Regions from separate parts of the Pseudoalteromonas sp. AWH4_217 genome, predicted to be linked through region 2. Evidence: predicted binding sites of a transcription regulator. Region 2 holds the regulator's gene; each other region holds the start of a gene.
The links. Region 2 encodes sigma-54, which starts transcription at its own class of promoters, with help from an activator protein. Its sites were predicted from a motif close to GTTGGCACGNNNNTNGNNT; they were not measured.
Positions count from the first base shown of each region.

Region 1: fliE (flagellar hook-basal body complex protein FliE) is a predicted target of sigma-54. The motif match lies at 883-901, and genes of this name have one in related genera.
Region 3: ACXAH1_RS01115 (PspA/IM30 family protein) is a predicted target of sigma-54. The motif match lies at 1,319-1,337, and genes of this name have one in related genera.
Region 4: ACXAH1_RS06835 (flagellar basal body rod protein FlgF) is a predicted target of sigma-54. The motif match lies at 854-872, and genes of this name have one in related genera.

Region 1 is NZ_JBSWYM010000004.1:305,071-307,273, reverse strand. Features, by position in the region: gene ACXAH1_RS06580 (sigma-54-dependent transcriptional regulator) at 1-745, shown strand, start outside; gene fliE (flagellar hook-basal body complex protein FliE) at 940-1,281, shown strand; gene fliF (flagellar basal-body MS-ring/collar protein FliF) at 1,302-2,203, shown strand, end outside.
Region 2 is NZ_JBSWYM010000002.1:30,826-33,028, forward strand. Features, by position in the region: gene ACXAH1_RS01890 (PTS sugar transporter subunit IIA) at 1-289, opposite strand, end outside; gene hpf (ribosome hibernation promoting factor) at 292-579, opposite strand; gene ACXAH1_RS01900 (RNA polymerase factor sigma-54) at 605-2,113, opposite strand; gene lptB (LPS export ABC transporter ATP-binding protein) at 2,158-2,203, opposite strand, start outside.
Region 3 is NZ_JBSWYM010000001.1:254,466-256,668, forward strand. Features, by position in the region: gene ACXAH1_RS01105 (hypothetical protein) at 17-340, opposite strand; gene ACXAH1_RS01110 (PspC domain-containing protein) at 350-556, opposite strand; gene ACXAH1_RS01115 (PspA/IM30 family protein) at 617-1,282, opposite strand; gene dusA (tRNA dihydrouridine(20/20a) synthase DusA) at 1,454-2,203, opposite strand, start outside.
Region 4 is NZ_JBSWYM010000004.1:361,470-363,672, forward strand. Features, by position in the region: gene flgG (flagellar basal-body rod protein FlgG) at 1-34, opposite strand, end outside; gene ACXAH1_RS06835 (flagellar basal body rod protein FlgF) at 53-817, opposite strand; gene flgE (flagellar hook protein FlgE) at 932-2,203, opposite strand, start outside.

The DNA of each region.
Region 1 (2,203 bases), on a different contig from region 2:
TATACTCCTTGATGAAATCACCGAAATGGATCTGGGCTTACAAGCTAAATTGTTGCGGGTATTACAGGAAAGGGAAGTGGAACGTCTTGGGGGCAGAAAGACCATTGAGCTGGATGTCAGGGTATTGGCGACCAGTAACCGAGATCTTAAAGAAGCCGTTAATGATGGTGTCTTTCGCGAAGACCTATATTATCGTTTGAATGTCTTTCCTCTGACCTGGCTGCCTCTTGCGGAGCGCGGTGGGGATATTGTCCCGCTAGCTGAGCACCTGTTACAGCGTCACTGTGACAAATCCGGCAAATTGACACCTGTATTATCACAGAGCGCGCAGGATAAATTGCTCAGTCATCGTTGGCCGGGTAACGTCAGAGAACTGGATAACGTGGTGCAACGAGCCTTGATTTTGCAACAGGGAACAGAGATCACTGCTGACGACATCTTTATTGAGAACTTTTCACCGCGATCAGTGAGTACACCGCAGCAGCCAGTTGATCAGGTTCTCACACCTGTGCGCAACGATGCTGAAGAGGTCAGTTCGATTGCCATTAATGTGAATAATGACGATGCTGAGGGGCTCAATTATAAAGAAGAGCTTCAGGACAAAGAGCATCAAATTATTCTGGATACACTTTCCCGGTGTAATGGCAAGCGTAAGGACGTCGCTGAGCTGTTGGGGATCAGCCCCAGAACGCTTCGCTACAAACTCGCCAGAATGCGTGACCTGGGGTTACCTGTTCCAGCCTGAGTGAAACCCCTTTATCCGGGCATTTGATATGTCCGGATAAAGGGGGTTTTTGATGATCCGATCGCAGAACTATCCTACTGTCAAAAAATCGACCTTCCAAAAATTAACTTAACCAGTTGAAATATAATTAAATTATAGTTGGCACGCTTTATGCTTTGTTAGGGGTATGTATAACTCACAAAGTGAGCCAGACCATGAAAATTCAATCTACCGGGCTTTATCAGGAAATGCAGGCAATGGCCTCAGAAGCCGGCCGCGTAAGACCACAGGATCCGAATAAGCTGCCAGTTCAGGCAACAGCTGCTACCTCAAGCGCCCAGTTTGGTGACTTACTCAGCGATGCACTTAATACCGTAGCTGGATTACAGCGTGACGCTAAAGAAAAGGTGACTGCTGTTGAAATGGGCGACCGCAGTGTTTCACTGGCTGAAGCAATGATTGCCAAGAACAAATCTTCGGTGGCATTTGATGCTACAGTACAGGTCAGAAATAAGCTGATAGAAGCTTATAAAGACATCATGAGCATGCCAGTATAATCAGAGTTTAGCGGAGAGTAATCGTGGCTACTAATCAATCAACCGATCTGGCACTTGCTGATGGACAAACAGTTCCCGGCGCAAGTGGCGAAGCAGATACGCAACAAGAGCAAAAATCGGGCTACTTTAGTGCTTTGAGCGGTGTTGATATGCTCCGCCAGGTTACTTTGGTGATCGCACTGGCCATCTGTCTGGCAATCGCGATTTTTATCATTATCTGGGCACGTCAGCCAGATATGCGTCCGTTAGGTCAATATCCTACCGAAGAGCTGGTTCAGACCCTGGACTTTCTGGATGCACAGAAAATTGAGTATGAACTGGATGGCAACACCATCATGGTGGCTGAGTCAGATTATCAGGATATCAAGCTGAGAATGGCCCGTGATGGGTTTAGCCAGGCACCAAGCAGTGGCACCGATATTCTGATGCAGGATATGGGCTTTGGTGTGAGTCAACGTTTGGAGCGTGAACGTCTTAAGCACAGCCGTGAACAACAACTGGCCCGCACCATTGAAGAACTGCAGGATATTAACCGCGCTAAAGTTCTGCTGGCTATTCCGAAAGAGAATGTATTTGCACGACGTGAAAAACAGCCGTCAGCGACTGTAGTCGTGACGCTTAAACGTGGTCGGACACTGGATAGTGAAGAAGTAGATTCAATTGTTGATATCGTTGCGTCTGCGGTACAGGGGTTAACACCAGCACGTGTCACTGTGACAGATCAGAATGGTCGTTTGCTTAACTCTGGCTCTCAGGATTCTCTGGCAGCACGTTCTCGCAAAGAATATGAGATAGAGCGTAAGCGTGAACAGGAATACCTGGAAAAAATCGACAGTATCATGATCCCTGTTGTCGGTTTGGGTAAGTATACCGCACAGGTTGACCTGACCATGGACTTCAGCGCGATAGAAGAAACTCAGAA
Region 2 (2,203 bases):
CGGGTTGATTGTCGATGGCGTCAAAAGCAATACCTTGTTGATTAACGAGGAGCATAGCGACGACTTTATCGATCCCCGGAAGGCGGCCGTGGGGGAGTGCAATCCCTTTGCCGATACCTGTACTGCCAAGTTTTTCTCTACTGAGAAGTGAATCCAGAATTTCATGGGCATTGCTGTCTGGCAGCTGACTATGTGCCAACTCGCTGATGTATTCTAAAATACGTTTTTTGCTATTAAAAAGGACCGCAGCTTTGCTGCAGTCCTGTGAAATCAATGAGCTTAGTTTCATGATTAGTGTCGAGTTAGCTTCTCTTTGTGCTTGATCACCTGACGATCAAGCTTATCGATGAGTCCGTCTATTGCGGCATACATATCCCGGTGTTCGGTCGAGGCGAAAATCTCCCCTCCGTTCACATGTAATGTGGCTTCTGCTTTTTGGATGAGCTTTTCGACATCTAGGATTACATGCACATTGTTGATGTGATCAAAGTGCCTTTCTAGCTTCGCAAACTTGTTTGTTACATAGTCTCTTAACGAATCGGTGATTTCTACATGTCGACCAGTTAAATTTAGTTGCATAAGCATTTTCCTTCTGTAGTTACGTCTAAATCAAGCTTTTACGCTGATTCGACGGTGGGATAGCCAAAGACTCTCGGTATTTGGCAATTGTACGTCTAGCCACTTTGATCCCTTGATCTGCCAATACATCCGCGATTTTGCTGTCACTTAATGGCTTAGCTGTATTTTCTGCGGCAATTAGCTTTTTGATCAATGCTCTGATTGCAGTCGAAGAGCATTCTCCTCCGTTTTCAGTGCTGACATGGCTTGAGAAGAAATACTTCAACTCATAAATACCGCGAGGCGTGTGCATATACTTTTGCGTTGTTACACGTGAAATTGTGGACTCATGCATGTCGACCATTTCGGCCACATCATTGAGTACCATAGGTTTCATCGCCTCGGGGCCATGTTCAAAGAATGCCTGTTGTTGTTGCACAATGCAATTGGTAACTTTCAATAAAGTTTCATTGCGGCTTTCGAGACTTTTAATAAACCATTTTGCCTCTTGCAAGTGCGAGCGGATAAACTGACTGTCGGTGCTCGACTTGACTGAACGGGACATAGCGGCATAGTGATCGTTTACTCTTATCTTCGGCATAGAGTCCGGGTTGAGTTCAACAACCCAGCGGCCTTTCACTTTTTTCACCGAGACATCCGGTATCACATAGTCTGCTTCTTCTTGCACTATACTGGCGGCAGGCTTGGGGTTAAGGCTGTGGATCAGGGTCATGACTTCTTTAAGCTCAGCTTCTTTGAGCTTAGTCTTTTTCATCAAAGTTCGGTAGTCACGACTTGCGAGTAGATCGATATGTTCCGTCAGAATCTCTTTGGTTTGGGTTAACCACGGAGTGGCTGGATCAAACTGATTGAGCTGGATACACAAACATTCCTGCAAGCTGCGGGCTGCAATACCAACGGGATCAAATAATTGAACACGTTTCAGTACGGCTTCGACTTCATCCAATTCGATTTGTTCGTCGTCATTGTCCTGATTCATACTCTCAACAATGTCTTCGCAGCTGATAGTCAATAAACCAGCGTCGTCAACGGCTTCGACGATTGCCAGAGCAATGGCTCTGTCAGTTGGGCTAAAGGGAGTGAGCTCCAGTTGCCACATCATGTATTCTTGCAGCGTCTCAGAGGTTTTTCCCTGATAGATGGTTTCATCTTCTGGCATAGGGCCAGAGCTGCTTGCCGGGGCGGCACTGATGTACTCATCCCAGGTGACGTCCATTGCCAGATCGTCACTGACGGTGTCTTTGTTTAATGCAGCGTCGCTGTCTTGCTCATAGTCACTGACAGCCGAGTCCTCAAAGCTGTCACTATCATTGGTTGCGTGTTGATCTAACTCAGTATCCGATTTGGACTGTGTTTCATTATCGTGTGATTCAGACTCACCCTCTTCCACTTCCAACAAAGGATTGCTATCAAGCGCTTCTTGGATTTCTTGTTGGAGATCTAGCGTACTCAACTGTAACAGACGAATAGCCTGTTGCAGCTGTGGTGTCATTGTCAGTTGCTGCCCCATGCGCAGCTGTAGCGATTGCCTCATGTATCTCTAACAATCCTTTTTGTTATTTACTTCTAATCTTATAACTATAGCCTGAATTGCTCACCTAGGTAGACATCCCGCACGGTTTGA
Region 3 (2,203 bases), on a different contig from region 2:
CGCCCGGCCAACCAGTTTAACAGAGCACCTGTTTGTCACTCACCAGCCAACCAATGGCTACCAGGAATAACAAAGGAACGGCGATCAGGATCGAATTAAATAACAGTGCCAATACTAGCCCAATGAGCACCACTAATATCACGCCAAGCAATCCTATACTCAGCAACGCCAGCAAAGCGAAAACGGCAATCATAGCCACAAACAGGCTGAGCATTTCGATCCCTACCCAGCTTACATCCGTGACCACGTCAGGAATGCTGAACCAGGCCAGGGGTGAGGACACCCAGGATAAAGCCGATAATACAACCAAACCAACCAGTAAGATAAATGCCGCTTTCATAATGCCTCCTCAGGAACGCTCCGACAGTACGAGCCAGGCAATAAAGTACGCCATCAGCACTAAAACTGGTGCTTTCAATGCCAATAATACGGTGATAAGGCGAACCAGCCAGGTTGGCATATCTAGTCTTTTTGCTAAATTGGTACACACCCCCGCTATTTTTTTACGGGGTTGCTGCGAACGTGTTGTGCTGTAATAAGTGTCATGTTCTGTCATCAGAGTTCTCCTCATTGCTGCTATACTCGGGGCCCATCTGGCACCTGAGTGTGCCAATACCTAAGCTGAGTGTGTTTTTTGTTTCAGTTCGGCCAGCGCCTTATCGACTTGCTCTTCGCGCGCCAATGTCTCCAGCGCCTGCCACTGCGCTTGTTCTTTACTCACTAACTCATAGCTGTCTACCTCAGCTTCAACCCGCTCAACCTTGCGCTCCAGGTGCTCAAAACGTGCCATAGCTTCTTCTACCGACTGCTGACTCGCCACGCTGCGGGCTTTCAGCTGGGTAGTGGCGGTGTGTTCACGGCGCGTCAGCTGGGCTTCTTTATGGCGCAGCTGATTGAGCTTTTCTGTCAGCGTCTGTGCGTCCTGCTCCAGCTTGTTGTAAGCCTGTTGCAGCTGTGCCGCTTCCTCTTCAATCTGTTGCTGTGCTTCCTGACATTTTTGCTTTTCCACCAACGCCGCACGGGCCAGATCTTCGCGGTCCTTTTGTAACGCGTACTCAGCTTGCTGCTGCCATTGCGCCGCTTTTTTGGCCAGCGCCTGTTCCCGGCGGGCCAAGGCTTTTTGCTCACAGATCACCTGAACCACAGTGCTGCGGCATTCGCTGAGCGCCTCCTCCAGCTGAGTCAGTAAGTGACGCTGATCCTTCTTGGGATCATCCGCTTTGTCGAGCAACGCATTGAACTCGGCTTTGATTAAATCTTCAATTCGGTCGATTAAGGCCATGACAGGCTCCTTGATAAGCTAATGTGAGTTAACTTATTCCAAGGTTTGTGCCAAAAACCAATTACAATTTAAATTCAACAACTTAGTATGTTTTAGGAAAAAAGAGAGGAGAGATTTCTGAGGGGTGTTGGTCAAAAAAGCACATAGTTAGCCTTTTTGACCATATTACTATTAGAGTTCTGGCACAAAGGTCAGGGCTTTTTCCATCACACTGATATCGGCGCTCTTACCATGACCATTTTCAGACAAGTGGCGACGGAAGCCTCGCGCACCCGGCTGATTCTGGAAAATGCCCAGCATATGGCGGGCAATGTGCCAGAAGTTCGCCCCTTTAGACATTTCCGACTCAATGTAGTCGTACATGCTACGGACGACCTGATGACGGGTCTGAGTAAACGCGGGCGCGCCATACAGGGCGCTGTCGACTTCAGAGAGCATAAACGGGTTGCTGTAAGCCTCCCGGCCAATCATCACGCCGTCCAGGTGTGCCAGATGATGCTGACATTCCTCAATGGTTTTCACACCGCCATTAATGCTGATGTGCAGATCGGAATAATCCTGCTTCAGCTTGTACACACGAGGGTAATCCAGGGGCGGAATTTCTCGATTTTCCTTCGGACTCAGGCCCTGCAACCAAGCCTTACGGGCGTGAATAATAAAGTCATCACAGCCGGCGGCCTTTGCAGTCTCAATCAGCTGGGTCAGAAATTCATACGAATCCTGCTCATCAATCCCGATACGGGTTTTCACCGTCACCGGAATAGACACTTCGCCTTTCATCGCTGCAACACATTCAGCCACCAGCTCAGGCTCAGCCATCAGACACGCACCAAAACGGCCATTTTGTACCCGATCCGACGGGCAACCCACATTGAGGTTCACTTCGTTATAACCATATTGCTCCGCGCGCTTGGCACATTC
Region 4 (2,203 bases), on a different contig from region 2:
AGCCGGTTTTACTGATCCATAATGCTGGGTTCATAATCTTTACCTCACTCTCTTAAACGATACGCAGGAGCGAAGTGTGTCGCTCATCAATTTCTTCAGCTGTTTTCATCAGTTTCATCTGCATTTCAAACTGGCGCTGAAGGTTTACCATATCCACCATCTCGTGAACTGGGTTTACATTAGACATTTCCAGATAGCCACTCATAACCTTGGCGGTAGGGGATATTTCACAAAATCCACACACCCCATCTTCCAGTAGCTCTTCTTTTGGTCTGAACAAACCGTCATTGCCTTTTTCAAGTTTGCTATTGTCTGCGCTGATAATCTTTAACCGGTCGACCACTTCCAAAAAGTTGGCCGGCGCTCCCTGGGGCCTGACCTGAATGGAACCATCGTCACTGAACACCACCTTTTCTACCGGTAAAGGTAAAATGATGGGACCACCTTCGCCAATAATTTGACGACCATGGCTGGTGACCAATGCACCATCAGAGGTGATATTCAGCGTGCCAACTTTGGTATAAGCTTCTTCACCTGCAGCATCCACCACACTGATCCAGGACTTTTCATCAACCGCGATATCAAGATCACGCCCCGTTTCAGTGATAGCCCCGCCCGTCATCATAGTCCCCGGACGCTCCTGCATAGCAAACACGCGGGTAGGAAGCCCTTCACCAAAAGCCTGCATAGAGCGGGCCTGTGCAAAGTCTGCCTTAAATCCGGTGGTATTGGCGTTGGCCAGGTTGTTCGCTTTCAGCCCGACACCAACCAGGTTTTGTTTGGCACCAGACATGGCGACATACAGCATTTTATCCATGGGAACGACCTAAAATTGTTCAATCTATACTGATTAAAGCAATATAAATGCCAACATGATCGTCAAGAAAATGAAAAGGCCGCATTGAGCGGCCTTGAGAGGTGATGAAGGTGATTATCGGATCTGCAGAATGTTCTGCTGAAGTGTTGAGTTCACTTCCAGTGCCCGGGAGTTTGCCTGGAAATTTCGCTGTGCACTGATCAGGTCAACCAATTCGTTAGTCAGGTTAACATTCGACTGCTCGAGTGCTGAGGAGTTGATGGTTCCCAGCGTACCTGACCCTGGCTCACCTGCAATAGGCTCACCTGATGTTAAACTCTTTTTCCACCCTGTGTTGCCTACTTGCTGTAAGCCTTGCGAGTTTGAGAAGCGAACCATCGCAACCTGGCCCAGATAGGTAGAGTCACCATTACTGTAAGAAGCGACAATTTTACCATCAGAGCCAATATCAATACCTGCAAGTCGACCCGTTGTCGCACCATCCTGTTCGAGTGCTTTTACTTCAAAACGGCTCGCAAACTGTGTCGGTGGCTTAGTATTTGCCTCGTCACGCCAGTTCATCTGGATATTGCTCGGGAAGGTTGCACCATTGGTCAATAATGTTGACAACCCCGCGCCTGCACCCGCCGGGATATTGAACGGGTCAAAAGTTGGTCCAGAGACTGGTACACCTGGATCACCGGTTGAGGCAGGGTTACCATTAGAATCAAACTCAAACTCGGTAATTGGACCAGCTACACTGCCGTCACCCGCAGGGCCGACTAACTGCCCACCCAGTGTTGCATAAACCTGCCACTGGTTTGGGTTTGTCGCTGGATCTTCTTTAACAAAGTACATCTGGAGTGTATGCGGCTCACCTAAGCTGTCATAAATCGTTGTAGACGTTGAGCTGTTGTATGAAGCACTTACTGTTGGATCAAACGCCAATGTAGGCGATGTCACTCTTGAATCCAGATTAAATGAGGTGTAAACGTTTGTTGTTGCACGAGGAGAACCCGATGCATCTGGGATCTGTAATGCAGCAGATGTACTCAAGCTGACCGATGTCGTGTCACCTGTGCTTGGGTCAACAGGGAAACCTTGCAGGAAGTTGCCCTGAGCATCAACAATAAAATTATCTTTATTGAGCTTAAATGCACCTGCACGGCTATAAGTAAAGTCTTGAGAACCCAACTCTTCACTCATTGCGAAGTAGCCCTCACCCGTAATCGCCAGATCCAGCGAGTTCTGAGTAAAGTTCAGAGACCCCTGGTGGAACTGCTGTGCAACCATAGTGGTTTGCACACCATCACCATTTTTTGTTTTACCAGCGCTGAATACCGAAGATGCATAGACGGATGCGAACTCAGCACGTGATTCCTTAAAGCCTGTCGTATTTACGTTGGC